3 regions of the Paenibacillus salivarius genome follow, and region 2 is predicted to be linked to each of the others. Evidence: riboswitches for the same ligand, from Rfam matches in the RefSeq annotation. Region 2 holds a riboswitch; each other region holds the start of a gene.
What was found. Region 2 has a riboswitch for cyclic di-AMP ahead of ACSFXJ_RS00520 (C40 family peptidase). Riboswitches for the same ligand answer to the same signal wherever they lie in the genome.

Region 1: it holds a riboswitch for cyclic di-AMP, as region 2 does, so the genes downstream of both, ACSFXJ_RS18940 (KamA family radical SAM protein) here and ACSFXJ_RS00520 (C40 family peptidase) in region 2, are expected to answer to the same signal.
Region 3: it holds a riboswitch for cyclic di-AMP, as region 2 does, so the genes downstream of both, ACSFXJ_RS14375 (hypothetical protein) here and ACSFXJ_RS00520 (C40 family peptidase) in region 2, are expected to answer to the same signal.

The regions. Positions count from the first base shown of each region.
Region 1 covers NZ_CP195592.1:4,098,574-4,105,974, forward strand. The annotation lists gene ACSFXJ_RS18930 (queuosine precursor transporter) at 1-189, opposite strand, end outside; gene ACSFXJ_RS18935 (methyl-accepting chemotaxis protein) at 464-2,155, shown strand; gene ACSFXJ_RS18940 (KamA family radical SAM protein) at 2,223-3,353, opposite strand; cyclic di-AMP (ydaO/yuaA leader) riboswitch at 3,506-3,645, opposite strand; gene ACSFXJ_RS18945 (cobyric acid synthase) at 3,676-5,256, opposite strand; gene cobS (adenosylcobinamide-GDP ribazoletransferase) at 5,288-6,121, opposite strand; gene ACSFXJ_RS18955 (bifunctional adenosylcobinamide kinase/adenosylcobinamide-phosphate guanylyltransferase) at 6,118-6,738, opposite strand; gene cobT (nicotinate-nucleotide--dimethylbenzimidazole phosphoribosyltransferase) at 6,735-7,401, opposite strand, start outside.
Region 2 covers NZ_CP195592.1:103,062-110,462, reverse strand. The annotation lists gene ACSFXJ_RS00540 (YwhD family protein) at 1-416, opposite strand, end outside; gene ACSFXJ_RS00535 (M1 family metallopeptidase) at 521-2,521, shown strand; gene ACSFXJ_RS00530 (hypothetical protein) at 2,567-3,397, shown strand; cyclic di-AMP (ydaO/yuaA leader) riboswitch at 3,584-3,716, shown strand; gene ACSFXJ_RS00525 (C40 family peptidase) at 3,719-4,210, shown strand; cyclic di-AMP (ydaO/yuaA leader) riboswitch at 4,367-4,525, shown strand; gene ACSFXJ_RS00520 (C40 family peptidase) at 4,530-4,976, shown strand; gene ACSFXJ_RS00515 (GNAT family N-acetyltransferase) at 5,332-5,832, shown strand; gene ACSFXJ_RS00510 (c-type cytochrome) at 5,985-6,347, shown strand; gene ACSFXJ_RS00505 (4a-hydroxytetrahydrobiopterin dehydratase) at 6,416-6,715, opposite strand; gene ACSFXJ_RS00500 (hypothetical protein) at 6,905-7,198, opposite strand; gene motA (flagellar motor stator protein MotA) at 7,386-7,401, shown strand, end outside.
Region 3 covers NZ_CP195592.1:3,172,454-3,179,854, reverse strand. The annotation lists gene ACSFXJ_RS14395 (bifunctional 4-hydroxy-2-oxoglutarate aldolase/2-dehydro-3-deoxy-phosphogluconate aldolase) at 1-417, shown strand, start outside; gene ACSFXJ_RS14390 (hypothetical protein) at 492-833, opposite strand; gene ACSFXJ_RS14385 (C39 family peptidase) at 868-1,950, opposite strand; gene ACSFXJ_RS14380 (Ig-like domain-containing protein) at 2,229-4,517, opposite strand; cyclic di-AMP (ydaO/yuaA leader) riboswitch at 4,830-5,051, shown strand; cyclic di-AMP (ydaO/yuaA leader) riboswitch at 5,158-5,337, shown strand; gene ACSFXJ_RS14375 (hypothetical protein) at 5,434-5,853, shown strand; gene kdpF (K(+)-transporting ATPase subunit F) at 5,889-5,960, shown strand; gene kdpA (potassium-transporting ATPase subunit KdpA) at 5,989-7,401, shown strand, end outside.

The sequences.
Region 1 (7,401 bases), 1.6 Mb from region 2:
ATACATCGTATTGCCCAGCGTCATGACGATGCCGAACATCTCGACGGTTTTGACGACCTGTATATTCGCTACTACCGTCGCCACGCCGATCCAGGCGTACAATCCTTTTTTACCGAAAAGCTTGTAGCATAGCAGAAAAAAGGCGAAATTGATGAGCACATAAAAGATGCCCCATCCGATGTTAAACATATGATGTATCCCTCCTAGTTTTGATCACGCGGGATGGTCACGAACCGCGGCCGCAAACAAACGGCAAATCCAACAATATCATATCTGCGTCTTCGTTACTATTCCCTATGAAAAATTTTTTTGATATGAAAATGAAAATTAGGAAAAAGTCCATTTTCAAAAATGCTTTTTTTCTATAGAATAGTTCTGATGAACAGTGGTCAAATAAGACCGCGGTCATACCATACTACATATATAGAGACAGAAAGAACTAGGAGTTTTGGAGGGATCTACATTGTTTAAGAGGAAAAGTTCAATCAGCCGAAAGATTATGCTCACCTTCACCGTCGTCATCGTCCTGTCTTCATTTCTGTTCAGTACCAGCTTCTATCTCGTCGCCACGGGAATTCTTCACAACAATGTTCTGCCCCAGTTCGACAAGGTGCTTCGGACAAGCTCCAAAGACATTTTCAGAAACATGGATACGAACCAGGCTCTTCAATTGCTGAGCGGCAAAGAGAACTCCAGATTCGCTGTCGAATCCTATCTTTCCGGGAAAGTGGAAGAGTTTCAGTTAGATACCGCCTATATCCTTAATGTAAAAGACAATCAGGCTACCGTCATCGGGGTGAACGAAGGCTCGAATATGAAGGCCGGGGATCAGCTTGAAGTCCAGGATGCGATGCTCGCCGCCGATTCCAAAGGCAAGGCCAGCATCAGCGAGCTTTACACCGACAAATACGGTTCCCACAAAACCGCCTACATCGCCCTTCCGGGCAGCACCGCCGTATTGGCGGTAGGGATGGACGCAACATTCATCAAGGAAAAGGAACAGGAAATCATCTGGATTTGCGTGAGCATTCAGATTTTCGTCATCGTCGTCGGTTTGCTGGCCGCTTACCTGAACAGCCGGCGCATCACCGGACCGATCAAGAAGCTGGCCGCCGTCACGGAGAAGATGGCGCAAGGCGACTTCCGCGGCGAAGTCGATATCCGGACGAATGATGAAGTGGGCCAATTGGCCGACAGCTTCCGCACGATGACCGTCCAGCTCAAAGAAATGATCGGCAAAGTTCTTCACATGTCCGAGTCGGTTGCCAAAAGCTCGGATCAACTGATTCAGTCAGCCCAAACGTTCAAGGAATTGACCGAGCGTTCCGGAGCCGCTACGCTGGAAGTCGAACAAGGCAGCGTCACGATCGCGTCCACGGCCGCGGAGAATGCCAGAGCGATGGAGGAAATCTCGCAGGGCGTCCAGCATATCGCAACCTCTTCCGCTGAAGTTTCGGAAAAGATCGGACAGGCTTCCGCGGAAGCCGGCTCCGGCAACGAACTTGCCAAAACAGCCGTCGAGCAGATGCAGATGGTTGAGGAAGCGGCGAGAAAATCACAGATTTCGATTACGGAGCTGAATAACAGGTCGGAATCCATTGCCGAAGTCGTCAACTTAATTATGGATATCACGAAGCAGATCAATATTTTGTCGCTGAACGCGGCCATCGAAGCGGCTCGGGCCGGCGAGCAGGGCAAGGGCTTTGCGGTCGTAGCCGAAGAGGTGCGCAAGCTTGCCGAGCAATCACGGATCGCCACGGAACAGATCGGCGACAATCTGCTGAGCATTCGGGAAGAAGCGATGAATTCCGTGAAGGCCATGGAGCTTGTCAGCCGGGAAATTCATTCGGGGGCGGAACGCGTCAATCAAGCGGGCAGCGCTTTTGAAGAGTTGACGGACCTGATCTACAACATCAATATGACCATTCAATCGGTATCCGCCTCGACCGAGGAAGTGTCCGCCGGTACCGAAGAAGTGACCGCATCGGTGGAGGAGTCCGCAAACATTACGGCAAAATCACTGCAAAGCATTGAAGAAATCGCCGAATATTCCAACCGCCAGATTACCGAGATGGAGAACCACGCCGCTACCGTCAAAGAGCTTTACGATCAAGCGCTTTCGCTGAAGGCGGCGGCTGAACAATTTAAAATCTGATCCGTCGCGTCAAAAAGACGTACCCGCATTTTTTTCCGGGTACGTCTTTTTTTGTGCGGGCCCGGTGCTAGAGCACCCCCGTCGCCTCCGTCTTTCTCGCAGGTCGTTTCCAATAAGCCTCGCTGCCCGGGAGATCGTCGAACCAGGCCGCTTCCGGCGGGCATTCCAATACCATGAATTTGCCGTATTCATTATCCCTGGACTGATGGTACTTCAAATACGCCAAACCGTTCTCGATCGCCAAAATTTCGATTTTTCCGGACGTATGGCTCATCGACAGCCTGACCCGTTTTCCGAGCCCCGAAGTGCGAGCCTTGGCTTCCTCCACGACCCGGTATGCCCGTTCAAGCGGAATGACGAAGTCGGAATTTCCGGCAACCGGCCGGTTGATGAAAAAATAGTACGGCGTCACCCCCGCCCAAGACAGCCGGTCCAATAGATCCCCGAGCACCACGGGATCGTCATTGATTCCTTTCAGCACCGGCGTCTGGTTCACGACGATCACTCCGGCCTCATGCAGCGCCTGGAACGCCTTTTGGGCTTCCGGCGTAATCTCCCGGGGATGGTTGATGTGCGCCATCACGTAAATGCGTTTCTCCGGCGTCGAAAACTCGGAGAGAAGCGCAAGGAGCTCCGGATCCTCGGAAATGCGCATCGGGTTGAATACGGGCATTTTGGAGCCGAGACGGATGATTTTTACATGATCGATCTTACGAAGACGTTCCAAAATCGAGCGAAGCTTGGACGTCGCCAATATCAGGCTGTCCCCTCCCGTAAGCAGCACATTGTTGATTTCGGGATGCGCCGCGATGTATTCGATCCCCGGGGAGACATCGGACATCGCTTCCTTCACATCGTTTCGAAACAGTCGTTTGCGGAAGCAATACCTGCAATAGGAGCCGCATACCTCGGAAACGATTAGCAGCGCGGTAGTCCGGTATTTATGCTGACACCCGGGCACCACGTAGTTCGTCTCCTCGTCGGATGCGTCCCAGCGTCCATACTCGCGGAGTTCGCCCGTGTTCGGAATGACCAGCTTGCGGATCGGATCCTGCGGATCTTCCCAGTCAATCAGATTCAAGTAGTAATCATTCACCCGAAAGACAAACTTGTCGGTAATGGGCCGCAGCTCCTCCTGCTCTTCGCGGGACAGCTGCGTTACCTTTCCGATATCGGTAATATACTTCGGTCGTGCCATGTACCCTCTCCTCCTTTGAATGGACGATCGTAAAGAGGAAGCGGGGAACCGGAAGACGTGCAGTGAATTGACAAAGCGGAAATCACCCAAGAAAACAAAAAAGACCCGAAAAAGGGTCAATTGGATTTATGACTGAATATGTAATGTAAAGCGATTCGACCCATCCACTGCAAACGAGGTTAGCTGACGGGCTCGGGAAAGATGGTTCCCTACGTGATCATTCTACGATTCGCCCCAAAGGTGGTTCCCCCGCTTTTCGACTTTACCATCGAAAATTAAGCGCAAGTTTATGGTACCTTACATTTTAACCGGTTGTCAAAACTTATCGTCGTTCTTTTCGCAATATATGATAAATCCGGTCCATATCCAGATGCTTTCTGACATGATCCGCCAGCCGGTCGAAAGCGGACTGCTTTCGCGACTCCGCCGAAATCTGCGAAGGAAGCGGCGGCAGGCCCTTTTCAATGCGTACGCGGTTGAGCCAAGCCCGTCTCCAGGCATCATTGTGGAACACGCCGTGCAAATAAGTCCCGAAGATTCTTCCGTCCGGAGTACTTCGCCCCTCTTCCCGCAAGGTTCCGTCCTTTTCGCGGATCTTGAAAACCGGCAAGGAATCGTCTGCGCCGCCGCTGACTTCCGTCCGGCCCGCATGGATTTCATACCCGCTGACAGGGAGATCTGCTCCCTCCGGGCCGTTAGGCAAACAGAGACTTGCTGTCACGGCGGTTCCGTGAACAAGCTCCGTCGTTTTCCCCGGCAGGAAAGTCGTCTCGAGCGGCAGCCAGCCCAGCCCTTCCGCATGGCGCGGCGCTTCCGACTCCACCCCGTCCGGGTCGAGCAGCTTCTTGCCCAGCATCTGATAACCTCCGCAAATGCCTACCAACCGTGTCAACGGCTGCTCTTCAAGCAATACGCGAATTTCCGCATCCAAGCCTTGCTTCCGCAAATACTCCAGATCCCCGATCGTATTTTTGGAACCCGGAAGGATGACGACATCCGGCGTGCCAAGTTGAGACGGCTTCTGGACATAACGCAGGGAAACATCGGGCTCGGCCGCCAAAATATCGAAATCGGTAAAATTCGATACCCTCGGATAGCGGATCACGGCGATGTCCAGCTCCCTCCCCGAATCCGGCAGAGACCGGTAGGAGTCAAGCGCCACCGAGTCTTCGGCCTCGATTTCCAAATCCGGCAAAAAAGGAAGCACGCCCAGCACGGGAATGCCCGTTTTCCGCTCCAGCCATTCCAGGCCGGGTTGCAGCAGAGAGAGGTCCCCCCTGAACTTGTTGATCACGAAGCCTTTGACCCGTGCCCTTTCCTCCGGCTCCAGCAGTTCCAGCGTTCCGACGAGAAAAGCGAAAACGCCGCCGCGGTCGATATCCGCGGCCAGTATCACGGGCGCATCCGCCCATCCCGCCAGGTTCATATTGACGATGTCCCGGTGTTTCAAGTTGATTTCCGCGGGACTGCCGGCTCCCTCCATGACGACGATATCGTATTGATCGCGCAGACGCTCCAGCGCCTCCATCACCAACGGCTTTGCAGCAGGCAGAAAGTTTTCGCGATAGCCCGCGGCGCTGAGATCGCGAAACGGCTTGCCGTGAACGACGACCTGCGAGCGCATCTCTCCGGTCGGCTTAAGCAGAATCGGGTTCATATCCGTTGTCGCGGGAATGCCGCAGGCTTCCGCCTGAATGCCTTGCGCTCTTCCGATCTCGTTTCCGTCCGGCGTGACGTATGAATTCAGCGCCATATTTTGTGATTTGAACGGAGCGGTCCGGTATCCGTCCTGTGTAAAAATCCGGCACAACGCGGTCACAATGACGCTCTTTCCGACATCTGAAGCCGTTCCCTGAACCATTAATACCGCGCCCTGCGTCCTTGTTAATGGTTGATCATTCATTGCAGCTTCTCTCCTTCCATGAAAAAAGCAATCAGCACACCAAGATGACCGCCAGTATCAACAGTACGGCCTCCAGCCCTTCATTCAACGCTCCGTATGTATCCCCCGTAAGGCCGTGGAGCCGCGAACTGATCTTTCTGGCAGCGGCGGTACCAAATAGCCAAACCGCCAAAGGAGCTGCGAAAAAGTACATAACCAACGGTAGCCAGATTTCGTTCTTGAACGCCGGGGCGAGGCCTGGCACAAAGGCTGCGGCGATTGCGACCGTTCCCAGGCTAGCCGCCGTGAGCAGGATGGCGAAAACCGCGGATTGTGCCGTGTCTTTCGATCCGAGACCGTGAAACTTCGCGGCAAGCCCTTCACCGGCGCGAGCGACGGGCCATTTTTGCATCGCGCGCGTCATGAACCAGCGGCTCCAAACCGGAGCCGTCAGCATCGCCGCCGCGGCGGACAGCGCGCCGGAATCGATTAGCGAGGCGATCAGCGTCACCTTGAGCAAAAGCAACAGTGTACATGCCAATACTCCCATCGCGCCCACTCTGCTGTCTTTCATGATCTCCAGCATCTTCTCCCTGGATCGGTAGCTGAGCAGCGCATCCGCGGAATCCATCCAGCCGTCCAGATGAAGTCCGCCGGTCAGCCATACCCAAACGATCAGCGTTACCGCCGCCGCAGGCAGGGACGGCAGTACTTGGCTGGACAAAAATGCCGCAAGCCAGACCGTAAATCCAATCGCCAAACCGACGAGCGGGTAATGTTTGGCGCTGCGCCGGAGCAGCTCCGGCGAAAAGTCCAGCTCCGCCTTGACCGGAAACCGGGACAAAAATTGAAAAGCGGCCAAAATCGGCCGTCCTTTGTCTTTCATAGTTTGTACTCCCTGCTTTTTAGCTCGATCGGGATTCCAGCCGTAACAAGAAAGACCGCGTCGGAAATCTCCGCCATTTTCCGGTTCAATATCCCCGCATAATCACGATAGATTCGTCCAAGCGGATATTCGGGCACGATCCCGCTGCCGACCTCGTTCGTGACCATCACCAGATGCCCGGGATAAGCCGCGACCGCGGAAACGAGTTTATCGATTTCGAATTCGACGGCACCGGAAAAATCCCCGTCCCCGGCTTCGGTGCTTTCCGAGGCAAGCAAAACATTCGTCAGCCACAAGGTCAGGCAATCGACCAGCACGACCGGGGCCAACGCCTTCGTCGATCCGGATTCTCCGGACGACGTTGAAGGACCGTTCGTTCCGGACGTCCCCTCCTTCCCGGTCAGCAAGCCGGCCAGCTTGAGCGGCTCCTCGACGGTCGTCCATCGAAAGCCGCTTCCCTCGCGCTGGCTCCGATGCAATTCGATGCGCTGCCGCATCTCCTCATCGAATGCCTGTGCCGTGGCGATGTATAGTCCGGAGTCCGCCTGCTTCATGCAATACTTTTCCGCAAACGAGCTTTTGCCGCTGCGCGCTCCGCCCGTAACCGTGACGATCATGCCTGGACCTCCCCGGCAGCTTCTTTCCCCGTACTTTCCGTTCCGGTTGAAACGCCCGCGCTCGCAAATGTGGCCATCTCGGCCATGATCCGGCAAGCGGCATCGATCAGATGCAAGGCAAGGACGCCTCCCGTGCCTTCCCCCAGCCGCATATCCAGAAACAGCATCGGCGTAAGGCCGAGCCGATCGAGCAAATCATGATGTCCTTTCTCATGGGAGACATGAGAAGCAATCATGTAATTCACCGATTCCGGAGCTAACCGGGCAGCGGCGAGCGCTGCGGCTCCAGAGATAAATCCGTCGAGGACGACCGGGCAGCGGTTGGCTGCGGCACCGAGAATGACTCCGGTCAATCCGGCGATTTCCAGCCCGCCTACTTTGGAGAGCACGCCGATCGGATCGGCCGGATCGGGTTCGTTGCATGCCAAGGCCCGTTCGACGACTTGAGCTTTATGACGCAACCGTTCATCATCGATTCCCGTTCCCCGGCCCACGGAATCCAGGGGAGAGTTCCCTGTAAAAACGCTCATCATGGCCGCGCTCGGCGTCGTATTTCCGATCCCCATTTCACCGGTAACGAAGCAAGAGATCCCTCTGGATACCGCTTCTTCCACGATGTCGATTCCGGCCATCACGGCCGCTTCGGCCTCTTCGCGGGTCATC
Region 2 (7,401 bases):
ATGATCCGCCGCTTCAATGCGTAGTCCATTTTGTTGACGTGGTCGGCAAGAATTTTCCATCCCCGCCGTGCTTCGGTATCGATCCACATTTCGCATGCGGTCATTCCGCCGTAAAATTGCCCCTCCGGAGAGCGGTCCACCGCCACCCAAACGATCCATACCTGGCGTCCGTTAGGGACGTCTTCCCGGTTCACGGAAAATTTGATGCCCTTCTCTACCTTGCTTTTTGCATGCATGGCGCCGATATCGATATAAGCTTCATCTCCGTCGATAATGACCGGTGACATGCTGTTCAGGTCGATCGAACCGGCCCCGAAGCCTTTGTGCTTGCTCTTGTCGTCGTTGCTGATAATATTGAGGGCAAAAATCTTTTTACCCGTGGCTTGTGAATTGGACTGATTATTGTTGTTCTCCATGGTTCCCTCCCGCCGGAAGTTTCTTTATTCAATTTTAGCTAATAATCTCCCAAAAGCAAACATATACATGCTGTAGATGCTTGTCAACGGGAGGTATCCATTGTATGACCCGACGTATTTACTTTTTCGGCATTGCCCTTCTTGCCCTGTGCCTCATCGCCGGCACCGTATTTTACACCCTGAGCACGAATCCTTCAAGCCAGGCCTCCTTTGCTCCGAATAAGGTCAAGCCCAAGGAAGTCGCCCTGAACGAACCGGCTCTTCCCCAGGCCGAAAGCATCCAGCAGCCGACAGCGGAAATTCTCAGCAACCGGGTCAGCGAGTATCACATCCAGGTCAAGTTAAATGAGAACGAGGGGACGCTGACCGCCACGGAAACCCTGACCTGGACTCATCCCGGAAAAAAGGCCGTCAATGAGTTATATCTGCATCTATACCCCAACGCCTTCGCTTCGGCGAACACGACGTTCATGAAAGAATCCGGCGGCAAGCTTAGAAACGACGCGATGCCAAAGGACGGATGGGGGTCCATGGAATTGACGGAGATCCGGACAACGGACGGTATATCCTTGCTTCACCGCCTGCAGTACGTCCAACCGGATGACGGGAACTCCCATGACCGGACTTTGGCCAAGGTCCGCTTGCCGGTCACCGTCGGCGGCGGAGAAAGCGTCACGCTGAAGATCAAGTTTACGGTAAAACTGCCGAAAATATTCGCCCGCATGGGTACTGCCGGAGACTTTGTGATGGCCGGACAATGGTTCCCGAAAGTGAGCGTATATGAACCCGTCGGGACGCGGGGCCGGAAAACGGAAGGCTGGAACTTGCACCAATATCACGGGAACTCCGAATTTTATTCCGATTTCGGCATTTATAGCGTCAATATCGATGTTCCCGAATCCTATACCGTTGCCGCTACCGGATTCCAGACGAAACCGGCGGCCCGCAAAGACGGGCGGAAAACGGTCCAGTTCTATGCCGACGACGTTCATGACTTTGCATGGTCGGCCTCGCCCGATTTCATTTATGCGGAGGAGCCCTTCTCCTCGACCGAAGTGCCGGGCGTCCGAATCAAGCTTTATCTGGACCCTGCCCATAAAGATTTGAAAGAGCGTTATTTTTATGCCGCCAAGGTGGCCCTTGCCAATTTCAGCAAATGGTACGGCAAATATCCATACTCGACGCTTTCCGTCGTCGTCCCGCCGGGAAACGGGAACGGCGCCGGAGGCATGGAATATCCAACCCTGGTCACATCGTTCGGGGCCACCAGCGAAGCCCCGGGATACGACGAGCTGGAACGGACGGTTATACATGAGATCGGGCATCAGTTCTTTTACGGAATGATCGCCAGCAATGAATTCGAAGAAGCCTGGCTGGATGAAGCCTTTACGTCCTATGCCGAAGACAAGTTAATGGAACAGGAATTCGGCATCGCCTCGAATCTTCCCGTTCAGGCCGCGCTCATCTCTTCGCCGGCTTCCTTGACCCAACCGGCCTGGAAATACGGCTCCGGCGACACGTATGCGAAAAACGCCTATTATCGCGGCAAGCTTGTCCTGATGGATATCGAACGCCAGGTCGGCTCCAAGACCATGAAACGAATTCTATATACCTATAGCCAAAAATACCGCTTCAGGCATCCGACTACTGCCGATTTCCAGCGGGTCGTGGAGCAGGTGTCGGGCCGAAGCTGGAAGTCTTACTTCAATCAGTACGTATATGGCGGCAAAATGACCGATTACTCGGTAGACCGAGTCAGCGTTGCTCAGATAGAAAGCAAAAACGGTGCCGATCCCCTCTATGAATCCACCGTTCAGCTAAGCCGCCAAGGCGGAACGGCAGCGAAAGTGCCGATCCTGTTCCATTTCAAGGATGGGAATACGATTCAAAAAAACTGGAACGGAAACGGGGAGCGGATCCAGATGACCCTGCAGTACAAGGAACCGCTTGACTGGGTTCAGATCGATCCCGATTATACGCTGGTCTTGGAAAACAAGCATATCAACAACTATATCAAGGCCGAAATTGACGAAACGACCGGTACCCGCACGACGCTGGGCGTCGTCAAACTCCTGGAGGCGCTGCTGGGGACCTTGATTTGGTAGATGTCACGAAAAATCATGCTCATAACATTTCTAGGAGGGAAAAGTATGACCTATGTACGGAATGGATGGGGGCTTGTCAGGAGCCAATTTCCCTCTATCATCATCCTGTTTCTTTATCAGCTGCTCTGGGGGCTGTTTCTGTACCGGCTGATTCACTCGGCAGTGATTGCCGTTCTGTCCAGGTACCCGGACCCGCCCCCCACGGAAATGAGCCGGCTGCTTTATCTGATCGAAGGCCAATTCGAATTATCTCATAATCCGGCGGTCCATCGATATGCCTGGCTGTTGCTGGGGATGGTCGTCCTTCGCTTGCTGTTGACGCCCTTGCTCGAGGCCGGAATCCTGTATGGATTCACTCCTCCGGACGCCCGGGGAACCGGGTTGACCTTATTCCGGGGGATGAAGGAATTTTGGAAGCCCGTCTCGCTCTTTTTTCTGCTGGAGCTTGCTCTTCTGGCTCTGCCGGCGGTTTGGATCGTTCCCGAGCTTGTTGCCCTGCTTCCGCGCCTGATCCCCTCCGGCGACAGGCTCGCACCCATGCTGACGCTGATGGGTTACGTTCTCGCTTGGGCGGCCTATGGTTGGATCGTCCGTCAGGTCTTGTTGTTCGCCAAATTCGGATACCTGTTCAAGACCGGCATATGGGCTTCCCTGATTTTATGTATGAGGCATTTGCTGCCCGGTATCGCCATTGCCTTTATTCTCGGCGCTTCCGGGGCCATCTTGTTCCTTTTGTTCGGCACCGTCTCTTGGATTTGGACCGGGTTGATCGCACTTTTGTTACAACAATCCTATCCTTTTATTCGGAGCCTTTTGCAAGTTTGGAATTTATCCTCTCAATACCAGCTTTGGCATACCAAAACGCAAAAAAGTTAAATTTTCTTCACTTTTTCCGATCCCTTGCGCAGCAAGGCCTCCGGGTGTTTTTCGGGGGCCTTTTTGCTCGTTTTTCCTCTTAAACTTGCTAATTAACCATTGCCAAAATATACTTACCTTTGTTACAATAACAACAGCACAATTTAAGTAACAGTTTTGTAATTATTTTTGTTACCATTTACAGACTCAAACTACTAGCCGAATCCCTTTTGGGGAACGGGGGAACCACTTTGGGTGAATTGATCTCGCAACAGAGGGGTCATAGGGGACCTTCAACCGAATCCTTAAGCTAACCTCGTAGGCATTGGAAGGAGCTTTTTCTTGAAGAAACAACTAGCCGTAACAGCTGTAAGTGTTGCATTACTATTTAGCCTCGGAGCTGGCAGCGCTTTCGCGGATTCCAAACTGGATTCCGTCGTGGACAATGCTCTGGGAACGGAATATGTCTCTGGCGGAACGACAACGTCCGGCTTTGACTGCTCCGGCTTCACGATGTACGTGTTCGGAAAGCTCGGCATTAAATTGCCGCACCAATCCGCCGCCCAATACAAAATGGGCACGAAAGTATCCCAGGATGAATTGATTGCCGGAGACCTGGTGTTCTACAACACTTCAGGAAAAGGCGTTTCTCACGTCGGCGTTTACGTCGGTAACGGAAAATTTGCTCATGCTTCTTCCTCTAAAGGCGTCGTCATTAGCAAAATGAGTGAAAAATATTACGTCGAGCGTTACGTTGGCGCTAAACGCATTATGAGTTCCGATAAGTACGAGGAAGTTACGAGCGACATCCAGGATCACGATGCAGTAGAATAATTGTTCCGTCTGGCCCGCAGAGATTCTAGGATGAATCCTGCGGGTCTTTTCATCAACTTGCCATTTGAGGCGAGTTTTGCTAAAATAGTCTGCGTAAATGGTAACAATTTTGTAATTTGTATTGTAATGATCGTCGTCGTTGTTTTGGATGCACACAACTAAGAACAGCCGAATTCCCTGCATCCGGGAAACGGGGGAACCATTTTGGGGTGAATTGATCCGAAAGTCGACTTTTTAAACTTCCTCTTTTAAGGATCATAGGGAACCTTCAACCGAATCCGCAAGCTAACCTCGCAGGCCTTGGAAGGAGTATGACATCTTGAGAAAGACTATCGCCGCAGCAGCTACGAGTTTAGCCATCCTGTTCACCATGGGGACGGGAAACGTACATGCAGAGTCCACTTTGAACAACGTCGTCAAATCCGTATACGGTACCCCTTATAAATACGGCGGGACCACAATCAACGGTTTTGATTGCTCGGGCTTTACAAGATACGTATACAAAAAATTAGGCGTTACTTTGCCTCGCGTATCCTCCGATCAATACAAGAAAGGAATTTCCGTGGCCAAAAGCCAATTAAAGGCCGGAGACCTGGTCTTCTTCAATACCTTGGGTAACGGGAAAGTATCCCACGTCGGTATTTACCTTGGTGACGGAACGTTTGCCCATGCCTCGTCGTCAAAAGGCATTCGGACAGACAAGTTAAGCAACAGTTACTATAAAACCCGGTACGTCGGCGCAAAGCGCATTCTCAGCACAACCTGATTTTCCAAATATGCTTCCGAAATATAAATGCATTGCGTAACCGCGAGCGATTCTTGCCGGAATCGTCCGCGGTCTTTTTCTTGGTTGCTACTCATATAACGAAGGACCAGAGTAAAAGGTTTCTTCTTTAAAGCCTGTCAGGCAATTTTTTTTGTTTCCGTTCCGTCCTCTTCACTCCCGTCTCCAATCCCCGTTATATCCAAGATTTACCCTTTTCGCGAAAGGCTAAACAGGAAAATTCAATCTTCCGCGCGAAAACCTTTACAACCCGAAAAAATCCCGTTAGAGTGAGTGTAAAAAGAACATGAACCCTGCAATCGCGATTGCATCCCTATCGTTGAAGGAGGCGCTAATAATGGAAAATTCGATTACACCATTCCGAATCGTACCTATGGAAGAAAGCCATGGCGCGGATATTTGCACGTGGCGTTACGATTCTCCCTACGATATTTACAGCTGGCTCCCTTGGGAACAAATGAAGGCGCTTGACGTGGAATTCGGCAACCCCGCCCTGAGAGCCCAGCAGTACGTCTCTTTACTCGATCAGCAAGGCGAGTTGGCCGGCTTCGCCCAGTACTTTCCGATGGAAGGCGTAACCCGTCTGGGGATCGGGATGAGGCCTGATTTATGCGGCCGGGGGCTGGGTAAAAGTTTTGTGCTTACCATTGTGGAGGAAGCGGCCAGACGCAAACCGCGCGACGTGATCGACCTGGAGGTATTGACCTGGAACACCCGGGCCATCCGGGCATATCAAAAATCGGGCTTTGTCATTACCGATCTTTACGAAAAAATGACGCCCGGCGGCATATCCAAACCTTATTACTGCATGGTGTTCAAAGGAGCTCCGACAGAGTAATAAAACACTTGTCTGTGATGTACAGCACATGAACTTTATGTTTTCTTCATATACTAACGGTAAATCGTTACTTTTTTTGACACAAAAGCTATGATCGTCAGGCATGTTCCGCTATAATGGAAGGGGTAGCTTACATAGGAGGGACGATGGAAATGCAGAAGTGGATCATGAGCGGACTTTTGGTCGTGGCGTGCGCCTTCGCAGCTGTGTTAATGTTTACATTGCCCGGCAGGGAGCAGGTGGCCCAGGAAGAGAAACCGCAAATGCCTGAAATCACATTAAATGCCGAACAGGCCGAGGCTACGGTCAAAGCAAATTGCATTACTTGTCACGGGGATCAATTGCAAGGCGGCGCCGGTCCGGCTCTGAATAAAGTCGGCTCCGAACTATCGGCGGATCAGTTGTACGGCATTATCACCAAAGGGAAAGGCGGCGGCATGATGCCTTCTTTCAAGGATAAATTGAAGGAAGACGAAATCGCCAACGTCGCCATGTGGCTTTCAGAAAAGAAATAAAAATTCAACACAAAACGCCCGCCTGGATGCATGTGCATCCTGGCGGGCGTTTTTCCGCAGACGTATGATTAGCCGGCAGAGCGCGCTTTTTCGAACGCTTCATTATACTGCTGGGCTTCCTTTATATCGACGGCCGTTATCCCGCCATCATCCCAAGATGTCAAGCGAAGCGTCACGGTTTTATGGTCAATGGTAATAAAAGGGTGATGGTTAAATGCCTCCGATATGGCAGCCACTTCATCGACAAAAGCAATCCCTTTCATAAAGTTGGAGAAGGTATATTTGCGGGTGATCCACCTGCCCTCCTCAAGTTCCCAACCCTCCAGCTTTTCCAAATGCGCCTCTACTTCTTGCGGTGTAAACGGCATCTTTCTTCCTCCCGTTCTTCAAAACTTCCAGGTCTCACGTATTACCTTCTAACCCCGCGTCCCTATATTGTATTCCTGTCGCGGACAATTATTCGGCTAGGGGGATACAAACTACAATATTCGGGTGAATCAATGCATTCTTATTCCAAAAATAAATTTTACCACGCTTTATCTTCAGAATCCAAATGACTAGACCAGTTTGACGCTCGTCAGTTCTTCTTCTCCAATCAATACGTTGATCCTGTGCGCTTCCCGGTCATAAACGACCACGGCGCTTCCCACCTCGATCACCGGTTCTGTGCCGAGGGCAAAGAACAAGTCCTCCGCCAGCGCTTCAAGCACCTCGCCCCGTTCTTCGGAAGAAAGATTCTCCCATTCGGAAGTTTCCATTTCAAAAAATATGTAGCTATCGGGAATACGGCCTACCGCCGCCGTTAAATCTGCCAAAATAAATTCATAATCCCTGCCGTGCTTTACTCCCACCTGAGAACAGCTCCCTTCATCATTGCCTTGACGGCATGTATTCTTATTATACCGGAAAAAACACCTTAAAAAAAAAGGGGATTCTGTCGATAAAAGAGATAAACCGTTTTTCGGGCAGATTCATTGTCCCAGCAAGGATGCGGGCGACAGAAAAATGGAATCAATTATCTCAAGGACGAGGTGTGCAATGGAAATTTCAACAA
Region 3 (7,401 bases), 2.6 Mb from region 2:
AAAGAGGCCGTTTGCGCCGGTGCGGAGTATTTGGTTTCTCCAAATTTGGACGAGGAGGTCATCGAATACGCTTTGGAAAAAGGCGTAGGCGTGTTTCCGGGCGCAATGACGCCTACGGAAATCGTCAAGGCCTGGAAGGCCGGGGCGACGGCGGTCAAAGTATTTCCGATGGCTACTTTAGGTGTCGGTTATTTAAAAGAAATCCGGGCTCCGCTCGATCGGATTCCGCTGATCGCCACAGGCGGAGTGCGATTGGACAACATCGGCGAGTTTTTGGCCGCGGGAGCGACAGCCGTGGGACTCGGAGGATGTTTGGCCAATCCGGCTTTGATTCGTGAAGGACGTTACGAGGCAATCACGCAAAACGCCATGGATTTGGTTCATGCCGTAAAAACCTATCGGATGAACGTAAATTAAAAAATCCCCCGGGCGACAATACGGATTCGTCCCGGGGGATTTTCTGCGGCGATTAAAGGTTTGGACTGGGCGAATCAAGGCCGACATGGGAACACAGAATCTCCTTGGCGGACGTCGGACGTTAAATCATCGACGGACATCAGGGCTCGGTCTCTTGTAAGCATGATCATTAGAAAATAGGCTTCACCGCGTGAATTTTCCAAAATGATTTGATAATCCCCTTTGCTGAAGAACGGATGACATGAAGCCGTTAATTTCAAATCATTGTTCTCCGCGTAAGTTTCGATGACGTAGGCTTTTCCCAGCTTTTCCGCTGCTTGTTTATTTCGATGCTCGGAAATGAAGAAGCATACCACCGAAATGATGATTATCGTTAGAAGTGCAATGAACATGATTAATGTACGTTTATTTTTCACTAGTTTTCCTTTCCTGCTTATTTCCGGAGTTTAGTTACATTGAGAATGAGACTAAAGACAAAATCGGCTGATTGGTTGGGAAATCAATGTAATGCTCTTGGGAGGTTCCGGTATTGTCATTAATAATAATCATACTGTCAAAGTTATCGTATGCATACCCTTTACCCACTGTCCAGTGATAATCGTATGCGTAGTCCCTATCCGGTTCAAAAAACGTGAATTTCGTATCAAATTTTACCGCAACCGGGCGGCCAGCATTAATTTCACTTCTATACGTGGCATATCCTGTTGTGATTGTAGAAGCCGTTGCGGAACGGTAAAAATCGCCATTATGGGCGACAAGCCCGTTTTTTACTCCTGCAACGCTCATTCCTACTATGGTACCCCCATGTTCGCTATAAAAGTGATTGATCGTGGCAGCTTTTGAGCCGTAGTAAGTAGTGGATGGCAACAGACCAAATCCATTGGTTCTCCAGTACTCCGAAATAGCCGCCATAGTTGTTGGCCCGCATGCCGAGTTAGAATGATTTACACCGGAAGCGTACTGGTCAAACGTTTCAATCGTCAGCTTTCTCTCCGATAGCGCTCTAATCCCTATGGCAGTTGCCGAACCGTTTAAATAAGCATTCCATGCGGATGCCGCATTAGGGTTTGTTGAAAGGAGGGGGGGTGATTGGGCGGAAACTTTCTGTCCATTCTCCCGATCTCCCAATATAACATTCTGGGAATTTGAAGCATAAACCGCTTCAATACCTCCCATATAATACAGTCTTTCTCCATTGCTCAGTTCAGTAATTTCAAGAGATCCTTTACCTGCAGCCAATACCGGCGAGTAAGATTTGTTAGCCGATACTAGAACGTATTGCTTGTCAAACTTATAATAATATCCAAGCAATATTTCATTAATATTGTAAACTGGTTCAACGGAAATCAAAGACGAAAATGGTTCCGAAAATTGATGCCTCTCCAAGAATAATGCTGCAACTGTATCTGCCTCCTCTCTGGTAACATTAGCCGTTCCGACAGGATCACTGACACTTGCCATAGATAGGGAAGGGAGGTTAACAAGAAATACGCAAACTAATAAAAGCGCTTTCAGAAATCTTGTTTTCTTCATTCTTTTCTCGCTCCTTTAGAATAAAATTAACAGATACGTTGTTGCTCGAATGGTATGTACCTGCATCTATCTCTAGTATCCTAATCTCAGTATACAATTAATATTTGATATGTTAAATAATCCCTTTTTGAATTTTATATGAAAGCCTTTTTCCGTAGGGCGAGAAAAAATCCAACGGATTTGGTGCGTTCTTAAAAACGTACCGTTAGGACGAAAATAATAATCCCCCGGACGACGATACGAATTGTCGTCCGGGGGATTTTGTCGGCGAATTTCTATCACTCCGGCCAGGATACGGTTACGGAATGAGGCCGGTCAAGCGCGGAAGCCCAGTAATAGCCGGGAGCCGTTATCCGCTGCGGCAAAAATCCTACCAGTCCGGCGGATTTGGGCAACGCTTCGGAGGTTGCCGAAGTCATGCCCTGGGCATCGGCCACAAGATCCACATATCTGCCGCCGTTGTAGGTGAAACGGCCATGAACTTGTGCTGCAACGGGTGCTCCTGTCTCCAGGTCGATGACTTGCAGGGTGACTTTTCCGCGTGTGCCGTCAAATACGATAGTCATATCGCCAATGATCATGGGGCGGAGGCTCGTGCTCTCTGTTGTAGCCGAGACTTCGCTCGATACGGGGCCGATATTGCCGCTGATATCGACCGCGGCTACCCGGTAGTAATAGGTCGTGTCCGGCAACAGTCCGGTGTCCCGGTAGGACAGATTACGGGAGGTTCCGCCAATCGTGGATTCGTCCGGCGTGAATCCGGGTTCCGTGCTTCTGTAAATGACATATTCCTCGATGTCGGAATTGTCGGTAGCCCGCCCGTAGTTGAGCTGGATCGAGTTGTAATCCCACACTGCAGCCTCCGGCTCGCGATTCAGTCCGGAAGGAGGCGAGGTATCCGTAGGGGTTACGTTCCATTTGAAACCTCCGGGCCCCCAGGCTGAAGGCAGCCAGCGGATGGAATCGTAATGATGCATGGCCATTCCGCCGAATGCCGGGTTCCCGTTAAAGGCGGCGTACACCTTATCAAGTTCGCTTTCCATATAAAGTCTGCCTTCTTCACGGAAGGTGATCGTTTCAGGGTCCCCGCTGCTGGCAATATCCAGCGTTTCGACGCCGACAATGACCGAGCCCGGTTTGCCGATCGCGTTGGCATAATCGAGTTCGCCTTGTGCTTGAGGGATAATGCCAGGCCCACCCTCGGCGGTATCCCTATAATCCATGATCGAAATATAGTCGCTAATGTCTTGGACATGTTCCGAAAGCCATTTTGTTTGTCCGTTCCACGTAATGTCCTGTGCTGCATCGCTGCTGTCAAACCAGCGCGGAATAGCAGGGCCGAAGGGAAGATCGATGCCGGCGGTATCTCTGCGGTCGATCATTTTTTGCAGGATATCGAGATATTGAAGCTGGACGGATGGTTTTTCCGCTCTAAATTCCGGTAAAATATACGGCTCAATGTCCACGTTCACGCCGTCAAATTGTTCCGCTTCCGAAGAGGAAAGGTTGAAGTTGATTACTTTTTCGATTTCCCGGATCGCGTAGCCGTGGTAGGGCTCTAATGCACCGTAGTAGGGAGGAACCGTGCCTCCGGCAATGCATGCATGAACCTGATATCCATTGGCATGCGCCCAGCGGATGAAATCGCGGACCTTTCCGGGCTCGTCTTCAAGAATGTCCACGCCCTCGTAAGGGAAGACGCCGATATAGAAGGTCGTGATCGGATCGGAGCCGAACGTTTCGGTATCGTCGGCCATCTGTTGGAGCGCCGTTCTCGAACCGGGATTCAGGAACAAGTTGTAAGCTGCTTTTTCCCAGATCCACATGGCCCGGTCTTGATGCTCCAGTGTGATCGGCTCGGGTGCCCAATTCCCGGTATGTGCGTATACCGTCGTACTCCGCCCGATATTGCCGAACGTATCGATGGCGCGCGCTTCGATGCTCGATGTACGGCTGTCCAGGCGCTTGGCATCCCACTTGAACTGATAATGATTGCCCGTACGTTTGGCAGAGAGCCACGGTCCGCCGTTAATTCTCACTTCCACCTGATCGATCGCATTTTTGGAATCCACCTGAATTTTTACCGGAACCGATCCGTGAACCGTGGTACCGTCGTCCGGGTTCGTTATTTTCACGACAGGGAGGCTGGCTTCAGGGTTATCCACATAAACGGAAGTGGTTGCGGTAGTGATCCCGTAACGAGTCACACTTTGCAGTCCCCTGACGATGATTGAAACGTCTCCATCATATTTGGAAGTGTTCAGATCCGCGTACCAGTTGCCCTTTTCAAATCCGTCCGACTGCTCCACCACGGCCGGAATCTGCTCCGTGCCGTTGACAATCAGCTTGATGTCATAGATGTCGGAATATTGGCCCGTGACCCGCAGCCATCCCGGTGACACATACTCGCCGCTTTTCGGAGAATCCATCGTTAACTGGGATTCGGCGCGGACGGACGGAACCTGGATAAGGACAAACAACAGGAAGCCTAGAAACAATGCAGCAGAAAGCCATTTGAGTGTCGGGCGAACAAACCGATTCATCAAACTTTGATCAAAATTCGGCATAAATACCCCTCGCTTTCTGACGGATCGTACAGCGGCCCGCCTCCATATAATTGTAAACGTTTACATTTATTATTGTATCCGCAAGTTTTTTCTAAGGGCAATATCCTTTTATTGTCCTTTAATCGGATAAGCCGGGTCGAAATCTAGAAAATAAGAGTATAGTCGAGTTATCGCGAAAATGAGAGAGATTGTGATGAATGAAAACGCTGCTGATTCGTATATTCGTCAAATCCCCTTCTTTTTTTGCCGCCAGCATGACTTTACTCTGTTCGGAACTGGAGTTATGATTCAATCCATGAAATAAATAACAACCATTTCTGATCGCTGAATTTCCCGGTAGCGGGAAAGCGGGGGAACCGACGGCCATCCATTTAAAAGTGGCCGTATAGTTCGAATTTCAATTCCATGTGAGAGTGGGAGAGACCTTCGGACAGGGGTGAATCGCGTACGGAATCCATGGCTTCCGTACGGGTAGGGCGACTCTCACCGCCCGAATCCGACAGCTAACTTCGTAAGCGTGGATGGAGAGAGGATGGGTGAACTGCGAGCCGCACCAAAATTGGCCACAGGGGACCTCGGTATGCCTCCGTGGTCTTTTTATGGCCTAATATGAAAAAATGATTGAATTTCATGAAAAACAATGTCTCATTCGCTGAATTCTGCTTACGCAGAAACGGGGGAACCATCAACCTCCGTTTACCGGTTTTCGGACCGTTAAATCGGAGATTTCTTGGGGTGAATCGCCGGAATGTTTCCGGCGTAGGGCGACTCTCGCGTCCGAATCCGACAGCTAACCTCGTAAGCGTTATGGAGAGAGGCACCCGCCATAAGCTGATTTGGCCCGAACGCCATTTTTAAGCCGCGGAAAGGTACCCTCCTTTCCTGCGGCCTTTTTCGTTTGAAGGAGGAAATCAAGTTGGAAGAAGATTGCATCCTCGTCGCCGCGCCGAACAAATCGGCCCGTAATTTTACGCTGTTGCTTCTGGCAAAGGGACGGAAGGTTGTTTTAATCGTCAATAACAGGACCGAAGAGCTAAAGGCAGGGAAGCTGGGAGCCCAAAAAGTGATCCGTGTAAAGACGGATGATGAGAATACATGGCAGGCACCCGGGTATCCGATCGGGCGGGCGTTTATTTTTGAAACGAGTCTGGCCCTGACATGCAGGTATTTGAAGCTTTGCCGCATGTGGGCGGCCGGCCCGATTATCGTCATCACGCCCCAACAGGATCCGAGAATGATTTATAAGGGGCTGGGGGCCGACTTCATCATTCATTCCGCAAGCGGCGAGGTCGGATTTTTGGCAAATGGGCTTCCGGAAGCCGAACTTGAAAAATAGCAAACTGGAACCGAGGGAGGCAATAAACCGTGATTATGATCGGATTGATGGTTGTACTGGTATTTCTATATTTGATCTATGCTCTGATTCATCCCGAGAAGTTTTAACAAAGCCATCATATTGAGGGGGATCCCAATGGATTTTGTGCAAATGTTTGTCGTGATCGGCGTCATCTTACTGTTGGTGAAGCCGGTAGGCACTTATTTATATCATGTATTTTCGGGAGAACCGAACCGGACAGACAAGATTTTCGGCGGAACGGAGCGGCTGATATATAGGCTGATCGGTTTCAAAAACCTTGAAGGCATGAGCTGGAAAAAGTATGCGTTCAGTATGATTGCGGTGAACGTCGTACTGGCGGGAATCGGCTATTTGATATTGCGGCTTCAGAGTATTCTTCCCTTCAATCCGAACGGGATCGGAGCGATGGAGCCAACGCTTTCGTTCAACACGGTCATCAGCTTTATGACCAATACGAACTTGCAGCACTACAGCGGAGAGTCGGGATTGTCGTATTTTTCGCAAATGGCCGTCATTACGATGATGATGTTTACCTCGGCGGCGACCGGCTTGTCCGTGGCGATTGCCTTTATACGCGGGCTGACCCGGCGGGGGAGAACGGTCGGAAACTTCTTCGAAGATTTTACGAAAGCCCATATCCGGGTGTTTTTGCCTGCGGCGTTGCTGGTTACGCTGATCCTGGTGGCGTTGCAGGTTCCCCAGACATTGGAGCCGACACTTGCGATTCAAACGCTGGAAGGCAACGTGCAGCGCATCTCCGTGGGACCGGTTGCCTCGCTCGAGTCCATCAAGCATTTGGGAACGAACGGCGGAGGATTTTTCGGCGCCAACTCGGCGCATCCGTTCGAAAATCCGAACGGTCTTACGAATGCGATCGAAATATGGTCGATGTGGATTATGGGTGCGGCTTTGCCATACACTTTCGGTCTGTTCGCCAAAAACAAAAAGCAAGGCTGGGTGATATTCTCGGCCATGATGATTCTGTTCCTTGTCTTTCTTTCCACCGCATATTTCTCCGAAAAGGAGGGGAATCCGGCGATCAACGCGCTTGGTATCGACGCCTCGCAGGGCAGCATGGAAGGGAAAGAGGTAAGGTTCGGTATCGCGGGCTCCGCGCTGTTTACAACCGTGACCACGGCCGCTACGACAGGGACGGTCAACAATATGCATGATACGCTGACGCCGCTAGGCGGCCTTGTTCCGCTTGCGCAGATGATGCTGAACGTCGTGTTTGGCGGCAAAGGCGTGGGACTGATGAATATGTTGATGTACGCCGTTTTGGGCGTGTTCATATGCGGACTGATGGTCGGGCGGACGCCGGAATTTCTGGGCCGCAAGATTGAAGCGAAGGAAATAAAGCTCGTCGCGGTCGCGATCTTGGTACATCCGTTCATTATTTTGCTGCCGACGGCAATCAGCTTTATGACGAACCTGGGGCACGGCGCCATAACCAATCCCGGGTTTCACGGCTTGACCCAGGTGCTGTACGAATTTACTTCCTCCGCCGCGAATAACGGATCGGGATTC